Regions from separate parts of the Parageobacillus galactosidasius genome, predicted to be linked through region 3. Evidence: predicted binding sites of a transcription regulator. Region 3 holds the regulator's gene; each other region holds the start of a gene.
What was found. Region 3 encodes Rex, which represses fermentation and respiration genes when NADH is low (regulators of the CRP and FNR family bind a similar motif). Its sites were predicted from a motif close to TTGTGAAATATTTCACAA; they were not measured.

Region 1: B9L23_RS09415 (formate/nitrite transporter family protein) is a predicted target of Rex. The motif match lies at 2,111-2,128, and genes of this name have one in related genera.
Region 2: ric (iron-sulfur cluster repair di-iron protein) is a predicted target of Rex. The motif match lies at 2,797-2,814, and genes of this name have one in related genera.

Annotation. Positions count from the first base shown of each region.
Region 1 is NZ_NDYL01000002.1:16,009-20,944, forward strand. Features, by position in the region: gene B9L23_RS09405 (amino acid permease) at 1-840, opposite strand, end outside; gene B9L23_RS20420 (hypothetical protein) at 1,405-1,710, shown strand; gene B9L23_RS09415 (formate/nitrite transporter family protein) at 2,157-2,987, shown strand; gene B9L23_RS09420 (hypothetical protein) at 3,047-3,226, shown strand; gene B9L23_RS09425 (UDP-N-acetylmuramoyl-tripeptide--D-alanyl-D-alanine ligase) at 3,973-4,936, shown strand, end outside.
Region 2 is NZ_NDYL01000001.1:824,407-829,342, reverse strand. Features, by position in the region: gene B9L23_RS04420 (YwiC-like family protein) at 1-145, opposite strand, end outside; gene moaD (molybdopterin converting factor subunit 1) at 151-381, opposite strand; gene B9L23_RS04410 (molybdenum cofactor biosynthesis protein MoaE) at 378-848, opposite strand; gene mobB (molybdopterin-guanine dinucleotide biosynthesis protein B) at 845-1,354, opposite strand; gene B9L23_RS04400 (molybdopterin molybdotransferase MoeA) at 1,351-2,610, opposite strand; gene ric (iron-sulfur cluster repair di-iron protein) at 2,954-3,667, shown strand; gene moaA (GTP 3',8-cyclase MoaA) at 3,711-4,733, opposite strand.
Region 3 is NZ_NDYL01000001.1:271,904-276,839, forward strand. Features, by position in the region: gene tsaD (tRNA (adenosine(37)-N6)-threonylcarbamoyltransferase complex transferase subunit TsaD) at 1-376, shown strand, start outside; gene B9L23_RS01560 (ABC-F family ATP-binding cassette domain-containing protein) at 797-2,731, opposite strand; gene moaC (cyclic pyranopterin monophosphate synthase MoaC) at 2,856-3,377, shown strand; gene B9L23_RS01570 (redox-sensing transcriptional repressor Rex) at 3,367-4,023, shown strand; gene B9L23_RS01575 (twin-arginine translocase TatA/TatE family subunit) at 4,020-4,175, shown strand; gene tatC (twin-arginine translocase subunit TatC) at 4,196-4,936, shown strand, end outside.

The DNA of each region.
Region 1 (4,936 bases), on a different contig from region 3:
TCCAGGCAGCCCTGTGATGCTCAATACTTGAACAAATGGACTGTCTTCCCCCGAAACTTTGTTCCATGGCATTAAACCGCATATAATAAGAATAGGAAGAATATAAAAAAGAATGACTCTCCATACGGTTCCCTTGATTACTTTTGGCAATACCTTCTCTGCGTCTTTTGTTTCTGTAACAGTGACACCAATCAATTCTGCCCCGCCATATGAAAAGATGACGACTAAAAAGGCGCTCAACATTCCTTCGATTCCATGTGGAAAGAACCCGCCGTGTTCCGTATAGTTAGACAAAGGATTGTCAATAGCACTTGGAATGATTCCTACTAAAATACAAAAACCTAAAATAATAAAAGCGGTTAATGCGATAATTTTGATTCCTGCGAACCAAAACTCAATCTCCCCATAGTACTTTACATGAAACAAGTTAATTCCGACGATCAAGACGGTACAAAGGAAACTTAAAAGCCATAAAGGTACGGATGGAAACCAATATTTTAGGAAGCTTCCTGCCGCTAAAATTTCGACAATGGTGACAATCGTCCAGTTGATCCAATAAAGCCATCCTACGATAAAGGATATATGAAATCCAAACGCTTTATATACAAGATGTTGAACGTTTAAGTTGGGGTAGACAATGGCCATCTCCGCCAATGCCGCCATCACAATAAATAATAATAGGCCTCCTAATAAGTAAGCAAAAACGACACTTGGCCCCGCTATATTTAACGTATCTGAACTTCCTTTAAAAATACCCGTTCCAATCATGCCTGCTAGAGCAATAAACTGAACATGTCTGGGCAATAAACCTTTCTTTAAATCTTGATGATTTTTTTCCATGTTTGTCCTGCCTTTCTGTCGCGATATTAAACAATGATAGAATTCTAAAACTGAAATAAACATGTTAGAAAGAAAAGGTAAAATAATGACCAAAGATTGTTAAGACAAAGGTTGTTTTTTCATTTTAATATATTCCTTTTCGAAACTTTTTCACTTAAACACTTCTATGCTTCTATGCTTTTATGCTTTTGCGCTTTTGTGCAGTTAAGTATAAAATATATGTTTTTAAAATATAATAATGTCCTTTTGTTTGTCAAGAGTATGTCCCAAACTCATTGTTATACAATTAATCTTATATATTTGTAGAAGGCTTTTTCTATATATGGTTTTACACTGATATGTAATGTTGGTCGACCGCTTCTGGCTACAAAATGCGAGGGGGCAAACGGTATGCGGTTGACAGATGAAGAAGTGTAATTCCTTTTATAAGATGTGGAAGGTTGGAATTTGGCGGGAGAGCGATGGATTGCAAGAAAGTGCCGCTTTTAAGACTATTTGCAAGGAAGAGGATTCGTGCGGGAAATAGCGGCAATTTGATAAAAAATGATTTTTTAGGGAATACTAATGAAAACAAAAACTGGAGGAAAAACAGGCATGCCATGGATCGAAGGGCGCATTATTTCCGGTGAATATGACAATGAAATGAACGTTTTTACCATCCAAAAGTTCAAACAGTTTTTTATTGAATCCGTCCTCCAACCACATCAGCTGCAGCATCTGTCAGACTATCTGAAAAATCATCAAAATGAGGAAGAAGGACAGCTACTCATTCTTTACGATCAAATGCCTGTGAAATTGTCACAAGAAGAAATAAAGCAGCTCATAGCGGATTTAGATGAAATTCAGTCCCGCTGTAAAGGTTTTTCATAAAAAATGCACAAAAATACATCCAAACTACAGATATTTTGGCAGGATATCTGGATGAACGAAATCAATCCCTTGCTAACGGAATTAAAATCGATTGATTGAAATAGTTAAAAGCCCCATCGGAACCATTCGATGGGGCTTTCTACCACACGAAGACACTCCTCTTTTTCGAAACTTTGTACATGCTTGAAAAATGAATTTATTAATACGTGTTAGAGAAGCAAGATCATGCTTGGAAAAGAACTACTAATATCTTAGTTATATTAAAACAACTATTATTGAATTTGCAACGATTATTTTTTTTAGTAAACGGTTACAAATGGAATTGTTGACATTTATTTTAACATTTCCATCGATATGTTGAAAAATAGGTGGGAAGGGCGTATGTTATATATCGTAAAGAATGTGAAAAAAATCACAAAATAGAATGAAAGAGAAGTGTCGGTGAGATGGAAGCAGTTCAAAAATGTAAAGAGTTGGCTGTAAAAAAACGAACCATTCTAGATCGTTCCCTTGTTCAATATGTGATGCGGGCTGCTTTGGCAGGGGTGTACATCGGATTTGCACTTGTTCTTTGTTTTCGTGTAGGTGAATTTTTCCGTGAAGCGAATTCTCCTGCTACTTATTTAGTAAGCGGTATTTTTTTCGGAATCGCCTTAGTATTAATTATGTACGGTGGCGCAGAACTATTTACTGGTAATACGATGTATTTTACAATCAGTACTTTGCACAAAGAAACGACAATCAAAGATACGTTGCGGAACTGGTTTGCATGTTATAGCGGTAATTTATTAGGTGCTGTATTTTTCGCTTTTCTTATTTCGCAATCCGGTGTTTTTGATCATATTCCACAAGACCATTTATTATTTCTTGTGGCGGCAAAAAAAATGCATGCAACAACGATGCAGCTCTTTTTTAAAGGAATTCTCTGTAACTGGCTTGTTTGTTTAGCGATTTTTATTCCAATGCAAATGAAAGAGGATATGGCAAAAGTATTTTCGATGATTCTTATTGTTTTTATCTTTTTTGCTTCTGGATACGAACACTCCATTGCCAATTTCGTCCTCTTTTCAATTGCATTAGCAGTCCCGCATCCAGCGACGATCGACTTAGCAGGAGTGGTGCATAACATTATTCCTGTTACACTAGGCAATATTGTCGGCGGTGCCCTGTTTATGGGAGCGTTGTATACATATTTGACATCTCAAAAAGAAGGGCACGTTTCAGCAAAACAGCCTGTTGGATACTTGTTTCATAAAGAGAAAATTTTAAACAAATGATGAAATGCCAGCCCACACTCAAACTATTTTGTTCAAAATGATGAATGACGATTGAAAATATGGAAAAAGAAAATTTTCAATCTTCTGCAATTGACTTCACTAAATACGTAAAAGACGGCTTCAACATCCATGAAAATGGAAAAATTGAATTGTCCATCGGTATTCATAATGGGAAACTTGAAAAACTGATGTTGCTTACTATTCCGTCGAAAAGGCTTCCGATGGGTTCATCCAAGTAGGGGAAGGAGTCCTTCTTCTTCGTCAAAGCTTCTTTGATGAATTTAGTAAAAACTCCCACCTCAAACGGAGTGTAGGTGGGAGAGGTTCATGAATAACCTTAAATCAGATAGGGTGTTCTCAAAATCAGGGGGTAATCCGGTAAAAGAGGGGCAGTTTCGCTAGGCATTACACGTTTAATAACAAAATTGGAAATCATGTTCACCGTTTGGAAGTGTGTTTTTTAGTCACTGCATATGGTTTCCAAGACGGGAGGAATGCTCCTTTTTGATGTTTTTCATTTAGCCAAGCTACTATATATTAAACGTTTTTTTACTGAAAGGTGCTTTTTATCAATAATTAGGCTCGAAAACCTGGGAATGGACATGAGGTTCAATTTGAACAATGAATATGCATGGTCTTACAAAACAGAAGTCTTATTCCGATTTTTTAGGTTATATTCTCGTTTTTTCATGGCAAGCAATCTATGATGGTGGTCTACTGGCAGATACAGTAGACCATTTTTTATTTAGTTTTAAATAAGCGTACTTAGGCACAATGCTCAGAACATTGCGGCAGATGTTGTGCTTCATTCGTTTTCAGATGGGAAATGGCACAAACCTTTCACATCTGATTGCCGTATCATGTCTTAAAATCTGTTTAATGCCGGGTCGTATAAATAGGCTCCCGCCCAATATACAGTAACCACATCACAATCGCATGTATACAATATTACACACCGAGAAAATGAGGAAGAGAGGAAACGTATATGAAATGGCTTTATCTAAACGAGATTGTTGCTCAAATTGGCGGGTCATTGGTGCAAGGAACGGGAAATCCTCTCATTAAGAATGTGGTAACGAAACGCTATAAGGTAGATAATCATACACTGCTCATTGATTTATATACAAAAAGAAAAATCCGCTCCAAGCTGTTTCAAAAATATAAACCTATTGTTGTTGTAACGGAAAAGCCACAAGACTTTAACCATCTTGGCGATGATGTGATTGTCATAAAAGTAGAAGATGTAGATGAGGCCTATTGGAAGTTCATTGATTATTACCGCAGCCTTTTTGATATCCCCATTATAGGGGTAACAGGAACCTGCGGTAAAACAACAACAAAAGAAATGATTAAACATATTCTTGAAAAACGTTATAAAGTCCAAGCTACTTATAAGAGTTTCAACGGCGGTCATCGAAATCATCGTTATCTTCTTGGAATTGATGAGACAACAGGAGCAGCCGTGATTGAAATGGGCGTAGACTCCCCAGGGGATATCACTTTTTATATAAAATATTTTCGCCCACAGATAAGGATTTTGTTAAACATTGACGTGTATCATTTGGTGGGATGTAAAACTCCGGAACGTTATCTGGAGGCGAAAGCGGAAATCCTGCATGATTTAGATCCGGTGAACGGAACTCTCATCATAAATGCGGATGACGAGAACATCAAAAAAATTGATGTGAGTAAATTCCGCAACATCATTCTCTATTTCGGCTTCAGCGACGGATGCGACTTTCAAGCAACGGATGTCGCCTATGACCGAGAAGGTATGAGGTTTACGCTCCGTCATCAAAATCAAACCTATCCCGTCTTTGTGCCAGGGTATGGCAAACATAACGTGTATAATGCGCTTGCCGCCATCGCAGCGGTGTGGAGTGCAGGGGTGGATATAAAGGAAGCGTGCGAGCGATTGGCGTCGTTCAATCAAGTAATCGAACATTTGG
Region 2 (4,936 bases), 550 kb from region 3:
ATAAGAAAAACCATCCTACAAATAACGGCAGATGAAGCCATGTCAATCCGCCTGCATATGCGCCTAATACAAACGGAATGATCAGCATTGCCCATGCGCCATGTTGTTTCGGAACAATCCACTTTTGTTTTTGTCGGTTTTTCATAGATCTCATCCTCCGCTTACCGGTGGGATAAAGGCAACGATATCACCTGGCTGAAGTGTTTGATCATCGCGGGCATATTCCTCATTCACCGCGACCATCACTTGTTTCAGATCAATGTGATAACGCTTTTCTACTTCCTGCTTTAATGCATTTACCGTTTTGGGAACGTCAGGAAGCACCATACGCTCCTCTCCAATTGCTTCCTGTAAATGCGCAAAAAAGAGAAGTGTGATCATTGTAAATCCTCTCCTTCCGGCTTTCCTGTTGGATACGCTTTCGTCCCTAATTGATTGCCAACCCATTCCGTTCCATCTTCCCAATGTTCTTTTTTCCAAATCGGAACAATTTGTTTAATGCGCTCAATCGCATATCGGTTTGCCTCATACGCGTCGTTGCGGTGCGGCGACGAAACGGCGATGGCGACAGCGATATCGCCGATATCCAGCCTGCCGATTCGGTGCGTAATCGCCACTTTCGTTTCTGGCCATTTTTCTCGAATCTCCTCCCCGATTTGTTCTAGCATTTTTTCCGCCATCGATACGTACGCTTCGTATTGTAAAAATAAGGTCCGCTTTCCGTTTGTCCATTCGCGCACCGTTCCCATGAACGTGGTCACCGCTCCGGCTTCGGGGCGCATTACTTTTTTTACCACATTCTCAATGGAAATCGGCTTGTCCGTAATCATAAAAAGGCGTTCCTTCATTCGTTTTTTCTCACCTCATTCATTAACCAATGTAAATAACTTTCCTCATCATCGATGAAAAATAAAGGATATGGAATGAAAGATAGCCGCGAAGAAGATTCCCACGTAATAACGGCAATAATATTAGACAACTGTGACAGCGAATCCCAATCGTCCTCGTTTCGCAGCATCACAACCTTTTTATATGATTCATGTTTGTAGCCTTCGACAAGTACGAAATCAAGCGGCAAAAGTTCATATAATGATAAAATTTGCGCTAGCGGCCATGCAGGCTGCCATGCGTGAAGCTCGAGCAAACCGCCGCCTTCCACTGAAACGGCAACTGCTCCCGCCTGCTCGTGGCGCTTTGAATCCGTATAGGAATCGTTTCTTTCAGGATAACCGCCGTGTCCGTGATGTTTCACTGTTCCGACACGATATCCTTCGGCTGCCGCGATTTTTATCCATTTTTCAATAAGCGTCGTTTTGCCGCTATTTTTATAGCCAACCACTTGCCAAACGTTCATATGTCACTTCCTTCCTCATCTTCTAGCAGCCATACATCGACGGTATCCCCTTTTGCAAATCCTCGCGTCCCTCCAGGCAGCACCATCAGCGCATTTGCTTTTGCCAGCGATGTGACTATATTCGATTTATCTGTCCCAACAGGCGACACGGTTAACCGGCCATCTTCGACCGCCACATAACTTCTAACAAACCGGGTAAACGGATTCGGTTTAGGAAAGTCTGCCATCAACGTTGCCGTCGCTTTCCGTAAATACGGTTTTGGCGAAAATAGACGCGTCCGTACGGCCGGACGTACAAACAACTCATATCCAACGTAACATGCCGAAGGGTTGCCAGATAGACCAAACAACAGTTTTCCATTGAGCTGCGCAACCGTCGTCACGCTTCCCGGACGCATCGCGACTTTATTAAATAACACTTCTGCCCCAAGGCGTTCATAAATGGCCGGCAAATAATCGTAATCTCCAACCGAAACGCCGCCCGTTGTGATGAGAAAATCAACTTGTGGCAGCGCCTTTTGTATTGCTGTAAAACATGTATCCACATCATCGGCTAATTTTCCAAAATAAACTGGCTCCGCGCCGCTGCGTACTACTTGCGCCTGAATCATATAGGCGTTGCTGTTGCGAATTTTTCCGGGAACGAGCGGCTCAGATACGTCCAAAAGCTCGCTGCCTGTCGCGAAAATGCCAATTCGCGGTTTTCTCGCGACTTTCACCCGAGCATACCCGAATGTCGCTAACAATGCTTGCACTCCTGGATTAATAAACGTTCCCTTTGGGACGAGCACCTCTCCTTTTTTCGCATCTTCTCCTTGGAACGAAATGTTATCTTCCGGTTGAAAGGGACGTTTGATCGACATATATGTTTTTCCGTCTCTCTCATATTGTTTCGCTAATTCCAGCATGACAACCGCATCGCATCCATCTGGAATTTGCGCCCCCGTCATAATGCGCACCGCTTGAAATGGTTGAACGGTCTTCGACGCTACTTGTCCCGCTCCAATCGTTTCAATCACTTCAAATTCTACGGGATTGTCAAGCTTTGCTTTTGCGGAATCAACAGCGCGTATCGCAAAACCGTCATATGGTGACCGGTCAAACGGCGGAACGTCATGGTCAGCGCGCAATTCTTCCGCCAAATACCGTCCATATGCCTCTTCTAATGAAACCGTTTCCACTTCTCCTGTTCCTGCATACTTCATGACTTTTTGGATTGCCTCTGTTACCGGAATAAGAGTTCGTCTTTCTTCCATGATTTTATCCCTCTTCCTGTATATTGGTTTCCATTTATGCATCCTTATTCCAAATGTATTGATATTATCAATCTTTCTATTCATTTTTTCAACTATATAAGTTAAACTTGAAAGTCCTGCTTCTTGCAGAAGATTAAGTTTGTAATCCATCTTGTTTTCTATTGTACGGAAACGAAAAAAATTCATTTGTGAGATTAATCACATTTTCTGGCTTCCTTTGCAGTTCAACATGATTTGTTCAAAATCTATTCATAAATATATGTGTGATATGCATCACGACATAGAAATAGAAAAGGAAATATACTTAGATTGTAACGATTTATAAAAAATGGAGGGGCCGATCATGGAAAAACGATTTACAGAACAATCGATCATCGGTGATATCGTAGCACAGTTTCCAAAAGCAAGCGATATTTTCAAAGCATACAAAATTGATTTTTGCTGCGGTGGACAGCGTCCGTTAAAAGAAGCGATACAAGAACGAAACTTAGATGGCAAAGCGATACTAGAACAATTAAATACTCTTTATGCACAATCACTTGAAAAAGATGAAAAAAATTGGTCGGAAGCTTCTTATAGTGAACTGATCGACCATATTATCCAAAAACATCACCGTTACCTGGCGGAAGAATTGCCTAATCTTAGCCCTTACGTAACAAAAGTGCTTCGCGTTCATGGGGTGCATCACCCGCATCTAGCACAAATTCATAAGTTGTTTAACGAGCTGAAAACAGAACTCGAGCAGCATACGATCAAAGAAGAAACTCATGCTTTCCCGCTTATTTTACAATTTGAAGAAACTCCGACTCCAGAAAACAGAGAAACGATGAAACAAGCAATTCGCGAACTTATCAATGAACATGATGTTGCTGGCGATATCATCAAAACGATTCGTGAGATTACAAATGACTTCACCCCGCCAGAAGATGCATGCCGGACGTACCATCTTGTCTACAACCGATTAGAAGCGCTAGAAGAAGATTTATTGGAACATATCCATTTGGAAAATAACATTTTATTTCCGCGTGTTCTTCATGAAACAGAAGCATCCCAATAAACAACAACCGGACTGCTCCACATAACGAGCAAGTCCGGTTTGTTTATCCGCCAATATAAGACATTTCAATTTTTTTCCTCGTTTTTGCTGTTTGCTCCGTTCGTTCATCCGAGTAGCGGTCTGTCCGCATGTTCCATGTCGATGCAATCATTTTCTTTATTTCTTCTTTATCGGCCCCGGAACGCAGTTTTTCTTTTAACGAAACACCGCTTGCAGCAAACAAGCACGTATATAGCGTGCCATCGGCGGAAATGCGCGCCCGAGTGCAGCTTTGGCAAAACGATTCGGTCACCGAAGTGATAAAGCCGACTTCCACGTTCGTGCCAACATAGCGGTAGCGGCTTGCCACCTCGCCGAAGTAGGCTTTTTCCACCGGCTCAAGCGGATGCATTTGCTGCAGGCGTTCATACATTTCTTTTTTCGTTACCACATGGGAAAAGTCCCATCCGTTTGTCGTGCCGACGTCCATATATTCAATAAAGCGGAGGGTAATGCCTCGTTCTTTAAAATAGTTCGCCATCGGAATGATTTGCGAGTCGTTCATTCCCTTTTTGACGACCATGTTCACTTTAACGCCAAGCCCGGCTTCCCGCGCTGCTTCAATCCCTTTTAACACCGGTTTGACCCCGACGCCAACCCCGTTCATCTTTTTAAATACTTCGTCATCTAACGCGTCCAGGCTGACATTGACGCGCTTGAGCCCCGCTTCTTTCAAACGTTTTGCCCATTTCACTAAATGAATCCCATTCGTAGTAAGAGCGATATCGCGAATGCCGGAAATGTGCGCCAGCCGTTCTACTAATAAGTCTAAGTCGCGTCTTAACAGCGGTTCTCCCCCGGTGATGCGAATTTTTTCCACCCCAAGTTCCGCAAAACTTTCCGCAAGCAGCCCCATTTCCTCGATCGTTAATAATTCGTCTTCACGCAAAAAACGGAAATTCGGTCCGAATATTTCTGCCGGCATACAATATACGCATCGGAAATTGCACTGGTCTATTACTGAAATGCGCAAATCGCGAAGCGGACGGTTCCACTGGTCGACAATCACCGATTGACCTTTTCCCATACCGCCTCCTCCTTTCAATTGAACTTAAAGTTTGTCGCACATAATTAACCATGTAAATACCGCTGTTTTTTCCAAACAGAAAAAAACCAATGACCGATGGCGGAATCACAAGTGGAAGCCTCAGCACCGTTTCTATTACGATTTTCCCTTTAAACCGGTGGCATGCCATCCATTTCGCGATAACGGTTCCAAGTAGGACCACA
Region 3 (4,936 bases):
CAGCGGGTTGAAATCGGCGGTATTAAACACGCTTCATAACGCGAATCAGCGTGGAGAAATCATCGACCCGAAAGATATGGCAGCCAGCTTTCAAGCGAGCGTAATCGATGTGCTTGTGACCAAAACCGTCAACGCAGCAAAAGAATATAATGTCCGTCAAGTGCTGCTTGCGGGCGGAGTCGCCGCAAACAGAGGATTACGAGCGGAGTTGGAGCGAAAAATGGCTGAATTAGACCATATCGAATTGGTTATTCCGCCTTTATCGCTTTGTACCGACAATGCGGCGATGATTGCGGCGGCAGGAACTGTTTTATTCACACAAGGAAAACTTGCCGACATGGCATTGAACGCAGATCCAAGTTTAGAACTAGATTAAACGAAAAGGACTTCTTTCAAGATATGTCTTGAAGGAAGTTCTTTTTTTATATAAAAATGTGTAACTTTTTTCGTTGAACGGAGTGAAAGGAAGAGAGATAAAGTATCTTTGAACAGATTAGCTATGAGCGTTTTACATGGTGGAAAAAGGAAAAACCAATTTTTTATTAAAAAAATAATCATGTGAATATATTTATCCACAAATTGTGGATATTGTGGAAAAAGAGAAAGAATCTTATTTTATTAGGGATGAAATAACCACAAATTTTTTCATATAAAAACGGCTTTTTTTGTGGATAATGTGGAAAAATCCGTGAATAACTTAAATTGTGGGAAAAAAATTGGGGATAAGTTTGTGGGTATGTGACTAACTAAAAAACATCCACGGGTATGCACAACCGTGGATGTTTTTTCGCAATTATTATTGTAATGTATGAAGTGTTTCCCATTCTTCTAGTAATTTTTCTAATTTTCCCTTCATTTCGTCACTCTCTTTTGTTAATTTTTGTACTTTCTCATGGTCTTGATAAATTTCTGGATCGCATAATTGTTCGTCGATGTATGCGATTTGCTGTTCTAATTCGCTAATTTCTGTTTCAATTTCTTCAATGCGCCGCTTGCGCTGTCGTTCTAGTTTTTTCGCCTCTTTTTCCTGTTCGTAGCTAAGTTTCGATGATGCCTCTTCATGAGAACGGCCTGTTTGTTTCTCGGAAGCGAGACGTTCTAGCTCCAGCATTTCCGCCTTTTTTGCGACATAGTAGTCATAATCGCCTAAATACTCGGTAATTCCGTCACTAGAAAGCTCATATACTTTCGTGGCAATTCGATTAATAAAATAGCGGTCGTGAGAAACGAATAAAATAGTTCCGGGATATTCGATTAAGGCGTTTTCGAGCACTTCTTTACTGTCTAAATCAAGATGGTTTGTCGGTTCGTCTAAAATAAGGAAATTGGCTTTTTGCATCATTAGTTTGGCAAGCGCCAGTCTCGCTTTTTCACCGCCGCTTAAGGCCGATACAGGTTTTAATACATCGTCTCCAGAGAATAAGAAGCTTCCGAGCACGGTGCGGATTTCTTTTTCCGTTTTGTCAGGGTATTCATCCCAAAGTTCATCGAGCACGCGCTTATTCGAGGACAAATCAGCCTGGTTTTGGTCGTAATAGCCGATTTGCACGTTCGAACCGTAACGGAAATGTCCTGATTGCAGCGGAAGTTTGTTTACAATCGCTTTTAACAACGTTGACTTTCCGATTCCGTTCGGTCCGACCAAGGCGATGCTTTCACCGCGCGTGATGCGGAAACGAATGTTGCGAATGAGCGGCTTGTTCTCATCATATCCGACTGCGACATCTTCAGCGATTAATACGTCATTTCCGCTTTGCCGTTCGATGTCAAAAGAAAAGGAAGCAACTTTTTCGTCTCCTGCTGGTTTTTCCATTCTCTCCATTTTTTCTAACTGTTTTCTCCGGCTTTGCGCACGTCTTGTTGTGGAGGCACGGGCAATATTGCGTTGAATAAAGTCTTGGAGTTTTGCGATTTCTTCTTGTTGTTTTTCATACAGTTTTCGTTCTCGTTCATATTCGGCTGCTTTTTGTTCTAAGTAACGGCTGTAATTTCCTGTGTATCGTTTCAATGTTGTCCGTGACAGCTCATATACTTGGGTGACAACTTTATCGAGAAAGTAGCGGTCGTGGGATACGATAAGAATAGCGCCAGGATATGTTTGCAAGTATTGTTCGAGCCATGTTAATGTTTCAAGGTCTAAATGGTTTGTCGGTTCGTCCAAAATAAGCAAATCAGGCTTCATTAAAAGCAGTTTTCCAAGCGCCAGACGAGTTCGTTGTCCGCCGCTTAACGATTGAACGGGAGTCGTCATATAGTCATATTTCGCAAATTGTAAGCCGTGTAAAATCGAACGAATATCCGCTTCGTATTGATAACCGCCTTGTTCTTTATAGCGTTCTTGCAATGCATCATAATCTTTTAATAATTTTTCATAGCGGGAAGAATCGGCGATTAGATCAGGGTCTCCCATTTGCAGCTCCATCTGGCGAAGTTGTTTTTCTATTGTTTTTAGAGGAGCAAATACTGTCATCATTTCTTCCCAAATGGATAAAGAGGAGTGTAGACCGCTATCTTGAGCAAGATATCCGATCGATACTTCTTTTGGTTTGATGATTTCTCCACTATCGTAAGACATCTCACCAGCAATAATTTTTAATAGTGTCGATTTTCCTGCTCCGTTTCTTCCGACGAGCGCAATTCTATCTTTGGATTGTATTTCTAATTTTATATTCGATAAAATAAGGTCAGCACCGAAATATTTTGTTAGTTGATTGACTTGTAAAATAATCATTGTTGTTCACCTCTCGTTTAACAATAATAGTGTAGCGTAATTTGTTTTCTTATCGCAATAAAACAAAACGATAAAAGACAGATGTCTAAAAATAGTGTATAGTTTATAAATGGGGGAGATATGTGTGTCATCATTTACGCATTTTAATGAACAAGGCCGTGCAAAAATGGTCGATATTACGGAAAAAGAGGATACCATTCGAGTAGCGGTAGCACAAACGAGCGTGACCGTAAATAAAGAAATTTACGAGAAAATGACAAATCGCATGATTGAAAAAGGGGATGTGCTTGCTGTTGCGCAAGTAGCCGGCATTATGGCCGCAAAAAAAACGTCTGATTTAATTCCAATGTGCCACCCTCTTATGTTAAAAGGTGTCGACATCCAATTTGCATGGCATGTCGAGGAAGAAAAAGCGCTTTACCAATTACTGATCACCGTAACGGTAAAAACAAAAGGAAGTACAGGTGTGGAGATGGAAGCGCTGACGGCTGCTTCTGTTTGTGCACTGACCGTGTATGATATGTGTAAGGCGCTAGACAAAGGGATGGTGATTGGCCCAACCTATTTAGTGGAAAAATCAGGTGGGAAATCAGGCCATTATCAACGAGAAAACAGTAGTGTTGGGGGATTTGCGAATGAACAATGAACAACCAAAAATTCCGCAAGCAACTGCAAAACGTTTGCCACTATATTACCGCTTTTTGAAAAATTTACATGCTTCAGGAAAACAACGAGTTTCTTCTGCGGAATTAAGTGAGGCAGTAAAAGTTGATCCCGCGACCATTCGCCGTGATTTTTCCTATTTCGGTGCGCTTGGCAAAAAAGGATACGGATATAATGTCAATTATTTATTATCTTTTTTTCGCAAGACGCTTGATCAAGATGAAATTACCGAAGTGGCGTTATTTGGAGTCGGGAACTTAGGGACAGCGTTTTTAAATTATAATTTTACAAAAAATAATAATACAAAAATTGTGATGGCATTTGATGTCGATCAAAAGAAAGTAGGAAAAGAAGTTGGCGGTGTGCCAGTATATCATTTGGATGAATTGGAAAATCGCCTTCACGAAGGAATTCCTGTTGCGATTTTGACCGTACCGGCTCCTGCCGCTCAATGGATTACGGACCGTCTCGTTCAAAAAGGGATTAAAGGAATTTTAAACTTTACACCCGCTCGATTGAACGTACCGAAACATATTCGTGTCCATCATATTGATTTAGCGGTTGAATTGCAATCATTAGTCTATTTCTTAAAAAATTATCCGGCCGATAAAGGAGAGAATGAAAAGTGAAATATTTGTTAATTGTGCTTGTTATTTTATTATTGTTTGGAACGAAAAAACTTCCGGAGCTGGGCAAATCGCTCGGTCAATCGCTGCGGGAATTTAAGGATGCCACTAAAGGATTAACAGACGAGGATGAAAAAAAACCAGACCAATTATGATTTGTTAGGATGATTGAAGTATGGACGATAAAGAAATGTCGGTGTACGAACACCTGGGAGAATTACGAAAGCGACTTATTATTGTTCTTGTGTTTTTTGTCATTGCCCTTATTGCTAGTTTCTTTTTCGTGGAGCCCGTCATTTTATATTTGCAGCGAACGGACGAAGCGAAGGAATTAACGATGAACGCCTTTCGTTTAACAGATCCAATAAAAATTTATGTTCAATTTGCGTTTGTTCTTGCGTTTGTTCTTACCGCGCCAGTTCTGCTTTATCAAATTTGGGCGTTTGTCAGTCCTGGGCTGTATGAAAAGGAACGAAGAGTCACGTTAAGCTACATTCCGATTTCGATCTTTCTCTTTTTAGCTGGCATTAGTTTTGCGTATTTCATCTTATTTCCTTTCGTCGTTCGTTTTATGCAAAATTTAGCGTCCCGTCTCGGCATTCATCAGGTGATAGGGATTAATGAATACTTTGAATTTTTGCTTCATCTGATCTTGCCATTTGGAATTGTATTTCAGCTGCCGGTAGTTGTGATGTTTTTAACAAGGCTTGGCTTGATTACACCGATGTTATTAATCAAGGTGCGCAAATATGCTTATTTAGCATTATTGATTTTAGCGGCGGTCATTACGCCGCCAGATGTGCTGTCACAAGTCATTGTTATGATTCCGCTTTCGATTTTATATGAAGTGAGCATTTGGATTTCGAAAATAGCTTATCGCAAAGCGCTATTGGCGCAGACGGAACAAGAAAACCTC